DNA from 4 places in the Peribacillus sp. YIM B13481 genome. Region 2 is predicted to be linked to each of the others. Evidence: riboswitches for the same ligand, from Rfam matches in the RefSeq annotation. Region 2 holds a riboswitch; each other region holds the start of a gene.
The links. A riboswitch is a leader RNA that binds a small molecule or an ion and turns the genes downstream of it on or off. The one in region 2 is predicted to bind S-adenosylmethionine.
Positions count from the first base shown of each region.

Region 1: linked by a shared signal. The riboswitch ahead of ACFX4X_RS20070 (bifunctional homocysteine S-methyltransferase/methylenetetrahydrofolate reductase) and the one ahead of ACFX4X_RS20310 (5-methyltetrahydropteroyltriglutamate--homocysteine S-methyltransferase) in region 2 are both predicted to bind S-adenosylmethionine.
Region 3: linked by a shared signal. The riboswitch ahead of ACFX4X_RS00335 (methionine ABC transporter ATP-binding protein) and the one ahead of ACFX4X_RS20310 (5-methyltetrahydropteroyltriglutamate--homocysteine S-methyltransferase) in region 2 are both predicted to bind S-adenosylmethionine.
Region 4: linked by a shared signal. The riboswitch ahead of ACFX4X_RS13035 (Fur-regulated basic protein FbpA) and the one ahead of ACFX4X_RS20310 (5-methyltetrahydropteroyltriglutamate--homocysteine S-methyltransferase) in region 2 are both predicted to bind S-adenosylmethionine.

Region 1 is NZ_JBHZPE010000045.1:2,461-6,672, forward strand. Features, by position in the region: gene ku (non-homologous end joining protein Ku) at 1-453, shown strand, start outside; gene ACFX4X_RS20065 (MOSC domain-containing protein) at 964-1,614, shown strand; SAM riboswitch class I at 1,726-1,824, shown strand; gene ACFX4X_RS20070 (bifunctional homocysteine S-methyltransferase/methylenetetrahydrofolate reductase) at 1,928-3,775, shown strand; gene metH (methionine synthase) at 3,768-4,212, shown strand, end outside.
Region 2 is NZ_JBHZPE010000046.1:14,949-19,160, forward strand. Features, by position in the region: gene ACFX4X_RS20295 (MIP/aquaporin family protein) at 1-289, opposite strand, end outside; gene ACFX4X_RS20300 (glycerol-3-phosphate responsive antiterminator) at 527-1,069, opposite strand; gene ACFX4X_RS20305 (hypothetical protein) at 1,224-1,652, opposite strand; SAM riboswitch class I at 1,828-1,929, shown strand; gene ACFX4X_RS20310 (5-methyltetrahydropteroyltriglutamate--homocysteine S-methyltransferase) at 2,239-3,342, shown strand; gene ACFX4X_RS20315 (ArsR/SmtB family transcription factor) at 3,554-3,856, shown strand; gene ACFX4X_RS20320 (MFS transporter) at 4,012-4,212, shown strand, end outside.
Region 3 is NZ_JBHZPE010000001.1:55,586-59,797, forward strand. Features, by position in the region: gene ACFX4X_RS00330 (methionine ABC transporter permease) at 1-620, opposite strand, end outside; gene ACFX4X_RS00335 (methionine ABC transporter ATP-binding protein) at 613-1,647, opposite strand; SAM riboswitch class I at 1,812-1,923, opposite strand; gene ACFX4X_RS00340 (O-acetylhomoserine aminocarboxypropyltransferase/cysteine synthase family protein) at 2,042-3,352, opposite strand; SAM riboswitch class I at 3,452-3,557, opposite strand; gene ACFX4X_RS00345 (thioredoxin family protein) at 3,706-4,014, opposite strand; gene ACFX4X_RS00350 (toprim domain-containing protein) at 4,018-4,212, opposite strand, start outside.
Region 4 is NZ_JBHZPE010000019.1:54,059-58,270, forward strand. Features, by position in the region: gene thiD (bifunctional hydroxymethylpyrimidine kinase/phosphomethylpyrimidine kinase) at 1-727, opposite strand, end outside; gene thiW (energy coupling factor transporter S component ThiW) at 696-1,217, opposite strand; gene tenA (thiaminase II) at 1,233-1,922, opposite strand; TPP riboswitch at 2,017-2,121, opposite strand; SAM riboswitch class I at 2,281-2,385, shown strand; gene ACFX4X_RS13035 (Fur-regulated basic protein FbpA) at 2,562-2,750, shown strand; gene ACFX4X_RS13040 (aspartyl-phosphate phosphatase Spo0E family protein) at 3,002-3,196, shown strand; gene ACFX4X_RS13045 (GNAT family N-acetyltransferase) at 3,266-3,772, opposite strand; gene ACFX4X_RS13050 (DUF459 domain-containing protein) at 3,996-4,212, shown strand, end outside.

The sequences.
Region 1 (4,212 bases), on a different contig from region 2:
AAGGAATCGGATAAGGTAGGGTTAGCGAAAATCATCATTCGCTCAAAAGAACAAATGGCGGTAATTCGAGTCGTTGATAATACCTTGGTGATGGAAACGATCCATTACCCGGATGAAGTTCGCTCAACAGCGGATGTACCGAATATCCCTGCTAATGATACCATTGTAAAAAAGGAAATAGATACTGCCGTGTTATTGATAGATCAATTAACGACTACTTTCAATCCGGCAAAATACACCGATGACTATCGAACAGCATTACTTGAATTGATTGAATCGAAGAAAACGGGACAAACGACGATTACAGCCAAAACAAAAGAGCCAGTTTCCAACAATGTAACAGATTTAATGGAGGCTTTACAGGCATCCATTGACCGAACGAAACATGATGAACCAGAAAAGAAAAAGACGACCCGAAAGAAAGCGGCACCGAAAAAAAAGAAACAAGCATAAAACAGGAAGCTGAGCGGAAGACGCATTATGTCGCTCGGCTTTTTGCTCGTTTTAGCCAAGGGAATGGCAAGATTATGAAAGACTTTACAAAGAAATAATTCGTTAAAATTACATAAGTAATGCATGTACAAATAGGTATTGGATCTAGATGTGATCCGATTAATGGGATTAAAAGGAAATAGTGGATGCAAATGAAGGCAAAAAAATTCGCTCCCTAAAGAGCGACAATGAGGAATTCAATCGTGAAAATCAACATATAGGCGAACGGTTGTAGTTTTCGACTATATATTGTGTTCATATTCTACCATATTTAATTCTGAAATAGCAACAAAATTACTAAACTATCCTATGATTTTTTCTGGAAATCAATGATATTCTACCGATCATGGGGGATTTTGTATGTTCCGATCCACTATATTCTCATAAATAATTACAGAAAAAATGGATTTTTAGTATAATTTAAACATATGGGATGATATAAATTAAAATGAACGGAAGATGATGTTAAAAATGGAAAATGGAAAAATCAAATCGCTTCATGCCGGAAGGGCCAAACAGGAAAATTTTTCGAATATCGATATCTTTTCAGCCATGGATAAACAAGCACAGGATAATGTGACAGTAACTAGATCTGGCATAATTGGTGATGGGGTAGGTAATGTAAAGTTCCATGGAGGTCCTGATCGGGCTTTGTGCTTTTACCCCTTTGAGCATTATTCATTATGGAATGAAAAATTCTCTAAAAAGCTGGATATCCCTGCATTCGGTGAAAATTTAACCATAGCGGGGATGACGGAAGTATCAACATATATCGGCGATATTTATCAAATAGGCGAAGTGATTGTTCAAATTAACCAGGGGAGGATTCCTTGTTCGACCATTTCCCACTTCAATCAAGAACCTAAGTTTTTGGAACTCGTGCTAAAAACGAGTTTCACTGGTTATTTTGCAAAAGTACTTCAAGAAGGAACGATAAATAAACAAAACGAAATCGTGCTAATAGATCGTTTGCAAGAAAAAATTTCAGTTCATTATGCAGCAGAGGTGATCCTTCATAAACGAGATGGGCTGGAAGGCGCAAACGCTTTACTTAAACTGGATTCGTTAGCGGAAGACTGGAAACGGAGGATATTAAAGGGAGTCCAGGCTGCAAAAGATTGAATGATTTTTGCAAAAGTGAAAAAAATGACGATCAGGTATTGAAATTGACAGATTATTAATGTAAATTAAATATAATCAAATTTTGAAATCTTGTGAAAATTATATAAATGGATCTTATCGAGAGAGGTGGAGGGACTGGCCCGAAGAAACCTCAGCAACCAGCTTAGGCAAAGGTGCTAAATCCAACAAGCAGAGCTTGATAGATGAGGAGAATGTTTCAAAAAACCTTCTTCTTTGAGAAGGTTTTTTTTCTTTTCTCTCATACTCATAGAAAACGACAAAAACAGGATTGTTTTTGAGAGAGGATGTAATGATGAATTTTCGTAAAGAAGTGAAAGAAAGAATGCTGGTTGGGGAAGGGGCAATGGGGACCTTACTGTACTCTAATGGCATCGATCAATGTTATGAGGAATTAAACTGTACGAACCCAGATCAAATAGTGTCCATCCACCGTGCTTATTTGGAAGCTGGTGCAGATATCCTTCAATCGAATACCTACGGAGCCAACTTCAACAAATTGAAACGCCATGGACTAGAAGATGAAGTAAGCAAAATCAATCGCCAGGGAGTCATCCTTGCTAAAAAAGCGGCAAAAGGAAAGGCATATGTCTTCGGTACCATAGGGGCACAGCGGAGTATCAGGAAATCGGATTTAAGCATTGAAGAGATAAAGCGAGGTTTTCGAGAACAGCTATACAGTCTGCTGATGGAAAATCCTGATGGGATTCTCCTAGAAACATTCTATGACCTGGAAGAACTTGAAACCGTCCTGCAAATCGTTAAAAATGAAACTGGACTGCCGATCATCGCAAATGTTTCGATGCATGAACTGGGTAATCTTCAAAATGGAGTCCATTTAAATGAAGCCTTTCAAAAACTTGAGCAATTGGGTGCCGATGTTGTTGGGGTGAATTGCCGTCTCGGTCCACATCATATGATTAGGGCCTTGGAAGAAGTAAGTTTGCCAAAGCAAGCGTCGATTGCCATTTATCCTAATGCCAGCCTTCCGGATTATGTGGATGGAAGGCTTGTCTATAAAGCTGTACCGGAATATTTCGGTTCAAGTGCCCTCGAGCTGCGTGAGCAAGGTGCCACGATCATAGGAGGCTGCTGTGGAACGACGCCTTTGCATATTCAAGCTGTAAAGAATGCAATTGGAAGTTTGGTTCCAGTAAAAGAGAAAATTACTAAAATCCGTGAAATAGAAATAATTGAAGTGATTGATAGAGAGTTGGAAATCCCACTTTACGAAAAGGCCAAAACTGAAAGGACGATACTAGTTGAACTTGATCCACCGAAAAAGTTGGGAATAGAGAGTTTCATGACTGGTGCTGAGGTTTTGAAAAAAGCAGGGGTCGATTCAATTACATTAGCGGATAATTCACTTGCTTCACCAAGGATATCGAATGATGCACTGGCTAATTTACTGAAGAACCAATTGAATGTAACGCCGATGGTGCATATAACATGCCGGGATCGAAATTTAATTGGCCTGCAGTCACATTTAATGGGTCTGCAGACTGTGGGGCTGAACGAGTTATTGATCATCACCGGAGATCCTTCTAAAATTGGGGACTTCCCAGGTGCCACTTCGGTTTATGATTTATCGTCGTTTGACCTGATAAGTATGGTCAAACAATTTAATGAGGGTCTTTCCTATTCCGGTCAAAGTTTGGGCCAACGGGCAAATTTTAAAATTGCCGCCGCTTTTAATCCCAATGTGAAATATCTAGATAAAGCTGTTCAGAGAATGGAAAAGAAGATTGCATGTGGTGCTCAATCCTTTTTGACACAGCCAATTTATTCGGTGGAGCAGATTGAAGAGGTATATGAAGCTACAAAACATTTAGAGACCCCGATTTTCATCGGTATCATGCCCTTGACAAGCACACGGAACGCCGAATTCATCCATAATGAAATCCCAGGCATCAAATTGCCTGATAATGTTAGAAGGGCTATGGCTTTAGCGGGGGATGACCCTGTAAAGTCAAGGATTGAAGGGGTGAATATCGCACGAGAGCTAGTGGACGCGGCAAGGGAAAAATTCAAGGGCATATATTTAATTACTCCGTTCCTTCGCTATGAAATGACGGCGGAACTTACGAAATATATTAGAAAAGTCGATAGTAAACAAACATCAGAGGTGGCAGTACATGAATAAAAAAGCGATTCAAGAACAGTTGGATACTAAGATTCTCCTTCTTGATGGAGCGATGGGGACCATGCTCCAAGCGGAGAATTTAACAGCAGAGGATTTTGGCGGGGAACAATTCGAGGGCTGCAATGAGTATTTATCACTGACACAACCAGAAATCATCCAATCCATCCATGAAAAATATTTAGCAGCAGGCGCTGATATCATTGAAACAAATACCTTCGGAGCGACAAGCATCGTGCTTGAAGAATACCAAATAAGCACAATCGCTTACAAGCTTAATAAAATTTCAGCCGAGCTTGCCGTTAAAGCATGTGAAAAGTATTCAAATGAAGATTGGCCAAGATATGTGGCTGGCTCGATGGGTCCCACTACAAAAACGCTTTCCGTAACAGGGGGAACGACTTTTGATATTTTAACCGATTCCTATGAAGAACAGGCAC
Region 2 (4,212 bases):
CACCTATAATTGCCCCTATCATTTGGGCCATGATGTACCCTGGCACATCAGCCCAAGGAAAATCTCCATTGATAGCTAATGCTACTGTAACAGCCGGGTTTAAATGTGCCCCGCTTATGGACCCCACTGCAAAAACACCCATTGTAACAGCCAATCCCCACGCAATCGTGATAACGATCCAGCCGGCATCTTTTGCATAAGAACCCTTTAAGGATGAACCAGCCCCAATACCTGCTCCGAATAAAACTAAAATCATCGTGCCTACCACTTCTCCCCAAAATGGAGTCATGAATAAAACCCCTCCCCTGATAAATTTTTAAACCATGCCAACAAATAAAAGGAGATCCACAGCAGAACTATCTTCATAAAATAAATTATGAATAGATCTGTTGTGAATCTCCTAGTCTCCGTCACATATATTAACTTATAATTTACAATATACTAGTTTGTGAAAACGCTGTCAATTATTTCACGAGGAATTATTCTATTTTTCTGTATTTTTTTTCAACTTCCTCGTTCGACCCCATTAAACGATATCCCATAATTCAGTTTTGGAAGTGGTGATTGACGACGCTCCAGCATCAAGGGCGTTCAGGACTTCATCCGAAGTACGTATGAGGCCGCCTGCAAAAATCGGTGTCTGCAATCGTTCCTTCACCTCTTTTATCATCCATGGCATGGCGCCTGGCAATACTTCGATATAGTCCGGCTTGGTTTTCTGCACCAGCTTATAACTTTTCTCCAGAGCATGTGAATCTATTAAAAAGATTCGCTGGATGGCAATGACCCCCTTTTGCTTCGCCTTCAATATAACGTTTGATTTTGTTGAAATCAGCCCATATGGATGATATTCCTGACAAATGAATTCTGTCGCGTACTCATCACTTCTTATGCCATGGATCAAATCGACATGATAAATCATTTTCTTATTATGCTGCTTTGCCATCATACTTACGTTTTTCAATTGTGATATATGCAAATCAAGAAACACACCTATTTCATAGGAACTTTCTAAAAATCTTTCGAAATCCTTCATGCTTGCTGAAGCAGGCAAAATCTTCTGGTCCATTATTCCCCCCCTTATCTCCTGGAAAACTATAAGTAATTTAGTATATTTTATAGAGCTTGATTTATCAAACACATTGTGAGGTATGGCATTTCAACCTACCCTTACACTATCATACCTGGCATCCCCTTTAAATATTGTGGCTAAAAACGATCCATCATATTGAAAGTTTCATTTTCAATGCACCTTCGACCAGCTCATACGATTTAATTGTGCCAACGGGGATTTTTCTCACGATGTTCCAAGCATTAACATTCATTTTGATCGTTCTATTTTCGAATTCAAAAAATGGCGGTTTGTTAAATATCCTTTGGTTAATGAAATTCCTGTCAATAGGCTCCATTTCCACTAATTCAAATGAAATCGTTCTTTTTTCCACGTGAACCGGTTTTAATGTAATCCGGAAAGCCACATTTTTCTTAAACATCATTTTTTTCACTTCCGTCGTTCCGGAAAGCACTATATGCTTTGGTGTAATCTCGACTTTAATAACCTGATCATATGATTTCATTCTTAAGATTTTCTCTATCATGGCTTCAGTTACCGTTATCGGTATGCCATTTTTGAATGGACTGAATGTACTCATCCTTGCATTCCCCTCCTGCCGCTCATATGAAACGTCGGTTATAGCATATGCCGGGTTCCCTGATGTAGTTAACATTTCAACCCATATTAATAATCGGTATATTCGAAATCTTCCACCTTCATTACTTGACCTTTATAAAAACTACCTGTATAGTCTTAATTAATTTAATAGACAACTCTTATCCAGAGAGGTGGAGGGACTGGCCCTTTGATGCCTCAGCAACAGACTGATCATGTACTGTGCTAATTCCAGAAGTGTAGAAACTTGAAGATAAGAAGAGTATATAGCTTTGCTGCCAACACCTCTTCTTATTTTTAAGAAGAGGTGTTTTATTTTTAGGCTCTTTTCGTAAAGATTGTTGTTTTTAAAACGAAACTATTTAAGGTTGATTGGAGCGGAAGTGCGAGACTCCTGCGGGAGCAGCGGGACAGGTGAGACCCCACAGGCGTTTACGCCGAGGAGGCTCACCGCCCGCCCCGCGGAAAGCGAGCATCTGGAGGGGAAATCAACCACAACTCACTACCTGATAAATAGCAACAAAGTATGTGAAAACAGCCTATTTTTAAAAGGAAAGAAGGAATGCAACATGTCAATCACATTAACGAAGGCACCATTCAGGGCCGATCACGTCGGAAGTTTATTAAGACCAGAACGTTTACATATTGCCAGGAAGCAATTTAAGGAAGGTACCATTTCAGCAGAGCGGCTTCGTGAAGTTGAAACCGAAGAAATCAATCGGATTGTCGAAAAACAAATTGAAGTTGGATTGGAGGCCGTGACGGATGGTGAGTTCAGACGAACATGGTGGCACTTTGACTTCCTCGAACATTTAAATGGCATCGAGGGATATGTGACTGAAAAAGGTCTCACATTCGATGGTGTCGAAACAGAGAGATATAACGTCCGCAATACCGGGAAGGTTTCATTCAATCCCGAACATCCCTTCATTCGTGATTTCATTGAATTGAACAAAATCGTGAACGGACGCGCCGTTGCCAAGCAAACCATTCCCAGTCCGAATCAATTATTTGCTGTAGGCATTCATAATGAAGACATCTACCCTGATATTGAAGACTATGCTAATGATATCATCAAAGCGTATCAGCATGCTTTGAAGGCTTTTTATGAAGCAGGTGTACGTTATCTTCAATTGGATGATGTATATATAGCCAGACTTTCAGCTCCAGATTTCCAGTTCAAAGATGGAAAATATACGAGGGAACAGTTAATCGATCTTGCACTTCGCGTAATTAATGGCGCATTGGAAGGCAAACCAGAAGACCTTATCGTCACTACACACCTATGTCGTGGGAACTACCAGTCGACTTGGGCGTTTGAAGGAAGCTATGCCCGTATCGCCCCAACTTTATTGGCAAAAGAAACAGTGGATGGATTTTTCTTGGAATATGATGATCAACGCTCAGGAGATTTCAAGCCATTGGAATACATTCCAAATGGCGGTGCACGGGTCGTACTGGGTGTCGTCACTTCAAAAAATGGAGAAATCGAAGACAAGGAAGCTGTTAAGGCACGCATTGAAGAAGCCTCGCACTTCGTTCCTCTCGAACAATTATGCTTAAGTCCGCAATGCGGATTCGCCTCCACCCATCACGGCAACAAGCTGACCGAAGAACAGCAATGGGAAAAGCTGAAATTCGTCGTTGATGTAGCAAAAGAAGTATGGAAATGATTTTTTAGCGGAGACTTTAATTCTGATTTACAGGATTTGAACAACCTAATCGGCCCGCACTGATAAGGGAGCCGATTAGGTTCTTGCAATAATACATTTCCATTCCTTTAATGACTCTTTAGATAACGGTATCAAGTTTTGCTATTTATGAAACTAACGATGAATGATAAAACCATTTGACATATCGATAATTCTCGATATAATGAAATGTATGAAAACAATCGAGATATTTAAAGCATTATCCAATGAATCCAGGTTGCAAATCTTACAATGGCTCAAGGCGCCTGAACTCCACTTCACCCCTCATGAGGGAATAGACATGAAGGAAACCGGCGTTTGCGTAAGTCAGATTACTGAAAAATTAAACATGACCCAGTCCACGGCCTCTCAATACCTCTCGATGCTTCTTAGAGCAGGATTGATTAAAACGGAGCGGATAGGAAAGTTTACGTATTACAAACGAGATGAAGAGGCAATCTCAAAAATTACTGATTTCTTGAAAGAAGAAGTATGAAAATGAACCTGATCCGTACATTAGAGGGTTGGGTTCATTTTTCTCTCTAACATTTCGATATTTCGCGATATGTTTATTTTTTATTCATACATATTAACATATTGAGATATGTCTTTATATAAAATTAATAATCATTAATGAGGAGTGAATCTATTTTGCTTAATACATGGAAAATTTACATGTTAGCGATTATCAGTTTTTTAGTAGGAACATCCGAATTCATCATATCCGGAATTTTGGATAAGATTGCGGATTCTCTTGGAGTGACCCTTGCTGCCGCAGGACAGCTCATTACAATTTTCTCCCTTGTCTACGCAATCGGTACACCCATTCTCATGGCTTTGACAGCAAGTTTA
Region 3 (4,212 bases), on a different contig from region 2:
ATGAAGACGATAATCAGAATAACGATAGTCGCTACTAGCGTAACGTCATTGTGGCTTCTTTGATAGCCGTCTAGATAGGCTAGATTACCAAGCCCGCCTGCGCCGATGACCCCGGCCATTGCGGTATAGCCGACCAATGCAATCGATGTTACCGTAATCCCGGAAATAAGGGCCGGCATCGACTCTGGAAGAAGGACCTTCCAAATGATCGTACTCGTTTTTGCCCCCATGGATTTAGCCGCTTCAATTACACCTTTATCGATCTCACGGAGGCCAATTTCAACCATACGCGCATAAAATGGCGCCGCCCCGATAATAAGTGCTGGTAATGCTGCATTCTCACCAATCATAGAACCGACAAGCGCTTTAGTGAAAGGAATGAGCAGCACGATCAAAATAAGAAATGGAATGGAACGGAATATATTGACGACAGCACCAATGACTGCGTTGACCGCCCGATTTTCCCATATATTACCTTTGCCTGTCAAGAACAGGATCAGCCCTAATAGTATGCCTATAAAAAAGGTAGCTATTACAGAGATGCTTGTCATATAAAGCGTTTCTTTCGTTGCGTCTAAAATGGATTCCCAATCTACATTCGGCAATAATTCTTCAAGCATGAGTAATCACCTCCACGCCTACCTGCTGTGCTTTTATGAATTCTATTGCGCGGAGCATTTCATCCTCATTGCCATCAAGGTGGATAAACAACGTTCCATATGAACCGCTTCTTGTTTGGGATATTTTACCTTGAACGATATTGACATCCAACTCGAAGTTACGTACGAGCTTGGTGATCAACGGGCTTTCTGCATGATCACCTACAAAAGTCAATTGAATCACTTTACCTGCAGGAAAGCGTTCAAGCAAATGGTCCATCGTTTCTTTCGTTTCTTCTGGTTCCGTTACCTGTTGCACGAAACGCTTCGTCATTTGTTCTTTAGGATTCTTGAATACATCCAGGACAGGTCCCTCTTCAACAACTTGCCCGTTCTCCATCACGGCCACGCGATGACAGATTTTACGTATTACATGCATTTCATGTGTTATCAGGACAATCGTCAACCCCAGGCGCTGATTGATGTCCACAAGCAATTCGAGTATGGAATCGGTAGTCTGTGGATCTAAGGCAGAAGTCGCTTCATCACAAAGCAGGACCTTAGGATCATTTGCTAGGGCCCTGGCTATTCCCACCCTTTGCTTTTGCCCTCCGCTTAATTGCGAAGGATATGCCTTTTCTCTGCCTTCCAATCCGACTAGCTTGATCAATTCGTTCACACGCTTGGTGCGTTCAAGTTTTGAAACTCCTGCAATTTCCAACGGGAAGGATATATTTTCCTGAACCGTCCTGGACCATAATAGATTGAAATGTTGAAAAATCATGCTGATTTCCTGACGTGCCTTACGGAGCTGAGCCCCTTTAATTTTTGAAACTTCCTTCCCAGCCACCACAACGGATCCCTCTGTAGGTGTTTCCAATCCATTGAGCATTCTGATCAAAGTACTTTTCCCCGCTCCGCTGTAACCAATAATACCGAAAATTTCGCCGTTATTTATTTCAACACTCACATTATTTACTGCCTTAATAGTCTCACCGTTTCCTTTTCCTGTTCGGAAAAGCTTACTTACTTTCGTCAATGTAATCATTAATGCTCACCTCTTTTATCCAATAAAACCTATGAACTTAGTTGATTTCTCTACATTATTAGTCAGTTTTTAATACCATTTTTTCCTTTCATGAAGGTTTTCCCAAATGAAATAGAAAAAACCTTTCTGCATGAGCAGAAAGGCAGGTGAAGAAGCTGGCCTTCCTCTCATCTTCCAAAGTAATTAAACTTTGTGTGAATTGGCACCTTTCCAAGGAATCTCCTTGTCGGTTGCCGGGTTTCATCGGGCACATCCCTCCACCTCTCTTGATAAGAGCTAATATATAGAATATTTGTACAGCATTAAGTTCTTTAGTATGGGGAAATTTTATCATAGATAAAAAAGGAGTGCAATGTATATTATTTCTAGTAAAAGAATGAACTGGACTTTTTTCTTAAACCGTTTTAGACGTCAGGGAGACGATATTCGTCGCTTTTTCAATTGCCTGCTCTAAATCTTCTATTAAATCCTCTGCATTTTCAATCCCGATGGATAAACGGACCTGATCAGCACGCACTCCCGCTTTCGCCAGACCTGCATCATTCAATTGTTGGTGGGTCGTACTGGCAGGGTGGATGATTAAACTCTTAGCATCCCCTACATTAGCTACATGGGACCATAATTCCACCGAATTGATAAGTTTTGCCCCGGCATCGCGGTCACCCTGTATTCCAAAAGTCACAACAGAGCCTGCTCCCTTAGGCAAGTATTTATCCGCAAGGGCTTTATCGGGATGATCCTCATTACCGGGATGTGAAACCCAAGTCACGGCAGGGTGATTTTCCAAATATTGAATGACAGACTTGGTGTTCGAAAGATGCTCTTTCATTCTTACATGCAGCGTTTCAAGTCCAAGCGTAAACTGGAATGCACTTTGGGCACTTAGCGCAGGACCTAAATCACGAAGCAACTGCACTCGGGCTTTCGTTATAAAAGCAGCAGGTCCAACTGCATCGGCGTATACAAGACCGTCGTAGCTTGGGTCAGGCTCCGTAAAGCCAGGGTAGTTTGGTGAGTTCCAGTCGAACTTCCCTCCATCCACTATGACACCGCCTAACGTCGTTCCATTTCCCAAAATCCATTTTGTAGCGGAATGGATGACAATATCCGCCCCAAAATCAATTGGTCTGCATAGATACGGTGTAGCGAAGGTATTATCGATAATTAAAGGTATCCCGGCTTCGTGGGCGATGTCTGCTACTGCTTCTATATCAAGGACCCTCAAACTTGGATTTCCGATCGTTTCAGCAAATATGGCTTTTGTTCTTGGCGTAATTGCCCTTTTGAAATTTTCTGGGTCATCAGGTGAAACGAACTTCACCTTAATCCCATATTTAGGAAGAGTATTTTCAAAAAGATTATACGTGCCGCCATATAATGTAGAGGCTGAAACAATTTCATCCCCTGCACCGGCAATATTCAGGATTGACAGTGAGATGGCTGCCATTCCGCTTGCAGTTGCCAATCCGCCGATACCGCCTTCCAATAAGGCCATTCTTTCCTCAAAAACACTGACCGTGGGATTATGGAGTCGTGTATATATATAACCATTCTCCTTTAAACCAAATAAATTCGCTGCATGGTCTGTGTCTTTGAACAAGTATGCATTGCTTTGGTAGATAGGGACTGCCCGGGCACCTGTTTCATCAGCTTGCAGACCGCCATGAACACTCAATGTTTCAAAACGCAACTTTTTCTCTGACATATGATTTCACCTTTTTCTATGGATTTAGTTGGAATTTCATGAAAACCTGGCCTTTCATAAACAAAAAAACCACTTCCACAAGAAGAGGTTTTAAAACACACCTCATCTTCCAGAGCCAACACTCTGCTGGAATTAGCACCGTATATAAATTTATACCGGTTGCCGGGCTTCGTCGGGCCAGTCCCTCCGCCACTCTTGATAAGAACTATTAAATTCAGCCGTTACTTTCTTAATTCAAAATATAGCATTTTAGAATTAATCAGTCAATGAATTGTTAGAATATTCTTTTTTTAGTTTCAATTTGGGAGCAACATGTTCACAATAAAAAAACCAATCCGGTTCTGATTGGTTTCTTAGCTGATTTCCTTAAGCAATCCATACAAATAAGGAACGGATTGAAAGGCATATATTTTTTTGTGCAGCTGTCCTTTTTTGAAAAGCAATAAACAAGGGACACTTTCAATTTCATACGATTCGGCGATTGCTTGGACATAGTTCATATTCATTTTGCCTGCCTTCAATTCCGGGAAAAGTTCCATGGATATCGTCAGCATCTTGGAAGCTACCTGACAGGTACCGCACAAAGGCGTATATAAATATAAACAAAAGGTTTCCCCTTTTTCAACGGCAATCTTACACTCTTCTTCTTTCCATTCCTGCATCAATTAATCGTTCATCCTTTGACTTAAAAATTTCATTTTCACATTCATATTGGCAGATAAAAGCACAGTTGCGATATGATGTTCGGGTGAGCTTTCCACTTCTTTGTACATTTTATTAATATACAGGTGGTTCGCTTCCGGCATTTCCCTTCGGAATTGCTTCCGCAGCTTTTCTCCTGATTCATCTGCGTCAAACAA
Region 4 (4,212 bases), on a different contig from region 2:
TATTACGTATCGCTTCGGAAATATAGGTCTTGGCCAGTTCAATCGACTCTTTCAATGGCAGTCCATTTGCCAGGTTGGATGTAATGGCGGATGATAGGGTACAGCCTGTACCATGTGTGTTTTGTGTATGAATGCGTTCTCCCTTGATCCATTGGAAGTCAGTTCCATCATAAAAAAGATCGTTTGGATTTCCTGCTGCATGGCCCCCTTTAAGTAAAACGGCTTTAGAACCTAGTTCATGTATGGATATGCATGCCCTGTAAAAATCTTGTTTCGTTCGAATCGACAAGCCAGTAAGGACTTCCGCTTCTGGTACATTCGGGGTTACAAGTGTTGCAAGCGGAAGCAATTCCATTTTTAAGGCAGTGACAGCTTTTTCGTCTAGCAAATGGTGGCCGCTTTTTGAAATCATGACTGGGTCAAGGATAACGATGGAAGGTAAGTAGGTTTTAATGGACGCAGCGACTGTTTTCACTATTTCTTTTGATCCAAGCATTCCTATTTTTACTGCATCGACATGAATATCCTCAAAGATGGCAGCAATTTGATCCGAGATGATAGCTGTTTCGATGGCCTGAACTGAACGCACTTCCATTGTGTTTTGTGCAGTAACAGCTGTAATGGCAGACATTCCAAAGACACCATGTGCAGAAAATGTTTTTAAATCTGCTTGTATTCCAGCACCGCCCCCTGAATCAGAGCCTGCGATGGTTAATGCTGTTTTCATAAAAAATCCCCTTCATATAATTATTTTTTAGAAGTATTTTAAGTAATATGAAAGCTAAAAGCGCACCTGCGAATGAACTAAGCATAAAAGCTGGTAAAAAACCAAAAAGAGCAGCTTTTTCCCCCAATAGGAGGAGTGCAAGTGGATAACAGGATAGGGATCCGAGAATGCCGGTCCCAATCACTTCCCCTAGACAGGCGAATTTCAAGCTTTGTGTTTTTCGATAAAGGACGGCAGCCAATAGTGCACCTATCATGCTGCCAGGAAAGGCGAAAATTGAACCGGTACCAGACATGTTTCTAATGATGGAAACTAATAAAGCTTGTGTTACCGAATAGGCAGGCCCCAATAAAACGGCTGTCAGGACATTTGCCAGATGCTGTATAGGGAAGATTTTAGCAAATCCGACAGGGATGAAAATAATTGAACTGGTCAGAGTCGTTATACCCGTGATCATGGCAGTCAACGTCATTTTCTTGATTGGATTCATCATCATGGCCAATACCTACAGTGGCCAATCTTGTTCATTTTGAACCATATCCCAGAATAAATATTCATATCGGGAAGTCACCAAAAAGTGCTTTTCTAATCTCAGAAGTTCCTTTTCAGGCATGCCTCTTGTTAATTCTTCCAATAAAGCAATCAGCCACTTGTGTGCCTCACCGAATTCAGGAGATGAATAGGACCTTATCCAATCTGCGTAGCGGTTGTTTTCCAATGCTTCACCATTTTGTTTTTTTAATATCAAACCAATTTCATAATAATCCCAAGCACATGGTAGGAGACAAGCGATGAGGTCTGCCAAAGTCCCATGCTGAGCTGCATTTAGCATGTAACCCGTATAGGCTAAAGTGGTAGGCGTAGGTTCTGTTTCTTCCAATTCCTTGGTACTGATTCCGAATTCCGAAGCATATTGCCGATGGATATCCATTTCCACTTGAAGAGTTTCGTTTAAAATACTGGAAAATCTTGCCATGGTTTCGATATTATGAGCTTTGATGACACCTAGAGCAAAAAGCTTGGAATATTCCATGAGATAGATATAGTCCTGCTTCAAATAATAAGAAAATTTTTTTTCAGGTAGCGTGCCGTTTCCAATTGCCTGGACAAAGGGATGTGAATGGTTCCTTTTCCAAATTTCTTTTGCCCGTCCATGAAGTCTTTCACTGAAGGTTTCTAATTTAGTATTCTCCATTGTTCATCCTCCTTTAGAATAGATCCCCTATTTACATCCATAAAAAAAACCGCTCCTGAATACGGAACGGGGTAGATGGATAAAGTCTGCAAATGGACGATATCATCCACTTCCCTCCGCCGGTATGAGCCGGTTCAGGTTCAAAGGGTCCGGAACTAATTCCATCTCAGTCTAAAAAAAGACTCCCCTAGTGGTGTGAATTGTATGTAATTACTGACATCATATCAGAAAGACAAGAAAATGCAACCCACATTTGAAAGGGGAAACCCATTTATGGCAAGTGGAAAAGGAAGAACCAGGTAATTGACTTTTGATGTTTATTGGGATAAAATCATTTCTACATCATTTATATATTGAATTCTTATCCAGAGAGGTGGAGGGACTTGGCCCAAAGAAACCTCGGCAGCAGACCCATTTTGGGAACTGTGCTAAATCCAACAAGCATTTGCTTGGAAGATAAGAAGAGCCGTACGGACACTGTAAGCCTCTTCTTGAATTAGAAGAGGCTTTTATTTTTGCGGAATAACGTTTAGTGGCATACTAGAAAAGGTATATATAATTTGGTGAAATCAAACCGGTTAATACAGTTTAGCTCAACTAGAAGCGGGCTCTATGATGACTAGGAAAGGAGCCATTTACATGGCAGAATTATTTAAGAGGATTGAACAGAGGAAGGCAATGCTTATTGAAGAGTTATTGGCCAATGGAGTATACAAAACCTCTGATGAAAGGCACCTTTATGATGCCCCGTTAAAAGTACTTGAAAATGAATATAAGATTGTAATAAATAGACCTAATAACCAGTCTCCTTCGGAATGGATGACATAGTAATCGATAGGCTATAATCTTGGGATAAGGGATATGATGTAAGCATTCGCAGTCTATACTTGTGGATGCTTTTTTTATTTATGTTTATATAGGGGATGACACAATATATACATATTTAGAAAATGAAATAGGCTTTTTGTCACATTTAAACTGTAAAATTACACATTTGATTTCAAATAAATAGTTGATTTTAACTATAATTTTCATTATGATGAAGGTGTAAAAAAATTGAATAAATGGGAGGTGGCTTGATGCTTTGCCAGAAGGTAACTGTTGAAAAAGTAGAAGAGAAGAGACAAGAAATGATCAAATTGGCGGCAATTTATGGTTTAACAAGTCTTCTAACTGTTCAAGCAAGCCAAGAATTGGATACGCTGTTGAATGCTTTAACAAATAAAAGAGATTCTGAATATTTTTCCCTTAAGAAAGGATATAGGTATTTCTAAATTCTCCATTTCGGCCTCGCTTAATCCGAAAAAGGCTACTGCTCAAGGCAATAGCTTTAAATGAATATTTTAATTATCGACACGTTTCCCAAGTATAATCAAATCTCTTTCAATGCCATCGAGCTCTGCAACTCGAGGAAAATTTGCCCATTTTTCAAACCCGAATTTTGAAAAAAGCTTCAGGCTAGGTATATTGTGGGCAAAAATGAAACCTAATAAAGTTTTCACCCCTAATTTAGGGCTCACTTCAATTGCCTTTTGAATCGAAATTTGTCCGATTCCTTTTCCCCGGAAATAATCATCGATATAAATGCTGATTTCGGCCGTAGAATCATAAGCTGGCCGGCCATAGAAAGATTGAAAGCTCATCCATCCGGCAGTTTGCCCTTCTATAGTAATGATATATAGCGGTCGACTTTCTGAATGATGTTCCTCAAACCATTTAACCCTCGATTGTACGGATACAGGTTCCGTATCTGCCGTGACCATTCTTGAAGCAATTGTCGAATTATATATTTCAACGATTCTGGGTAAATCCGAAAGTGCTGCCTCCCTAAACTCTATGTGCTCTGCCATCATTTAAACTCCTATCTATCATTTATATTCAATCTCCAGAATAAAGGGTATCATCCCGCTTACATAAAGGCCGGTGAATGAAGCCCAATCCATTGAAAGTTTTATATTATCATACACTCTTTACTATTTATCTGACAATTCATTTTTGTATGTTAAAACTACAGATTTTTGGGTATTTAAAATGATGAAATACTTCATAGTAAATAGACAAAAGGAGAAACCAATGAAAAAAGTAGCAGGTTTGTTAATTATTGTACTAGTTATTTGTTTTGCTGCATATAAATTTCAGGCCTCGGAGTCGAAAGATGTGCAAAGGGTAATGGCTTTTGGAGATTCGTTAACCTTTGGAAAAGGGGATAAGGACGGGGAGGGATATGTAGAAGGTCTGGAGGATGAATTGAATAATCCGGAATCGGAACAAAAAGTGAGTTTTTGGAATT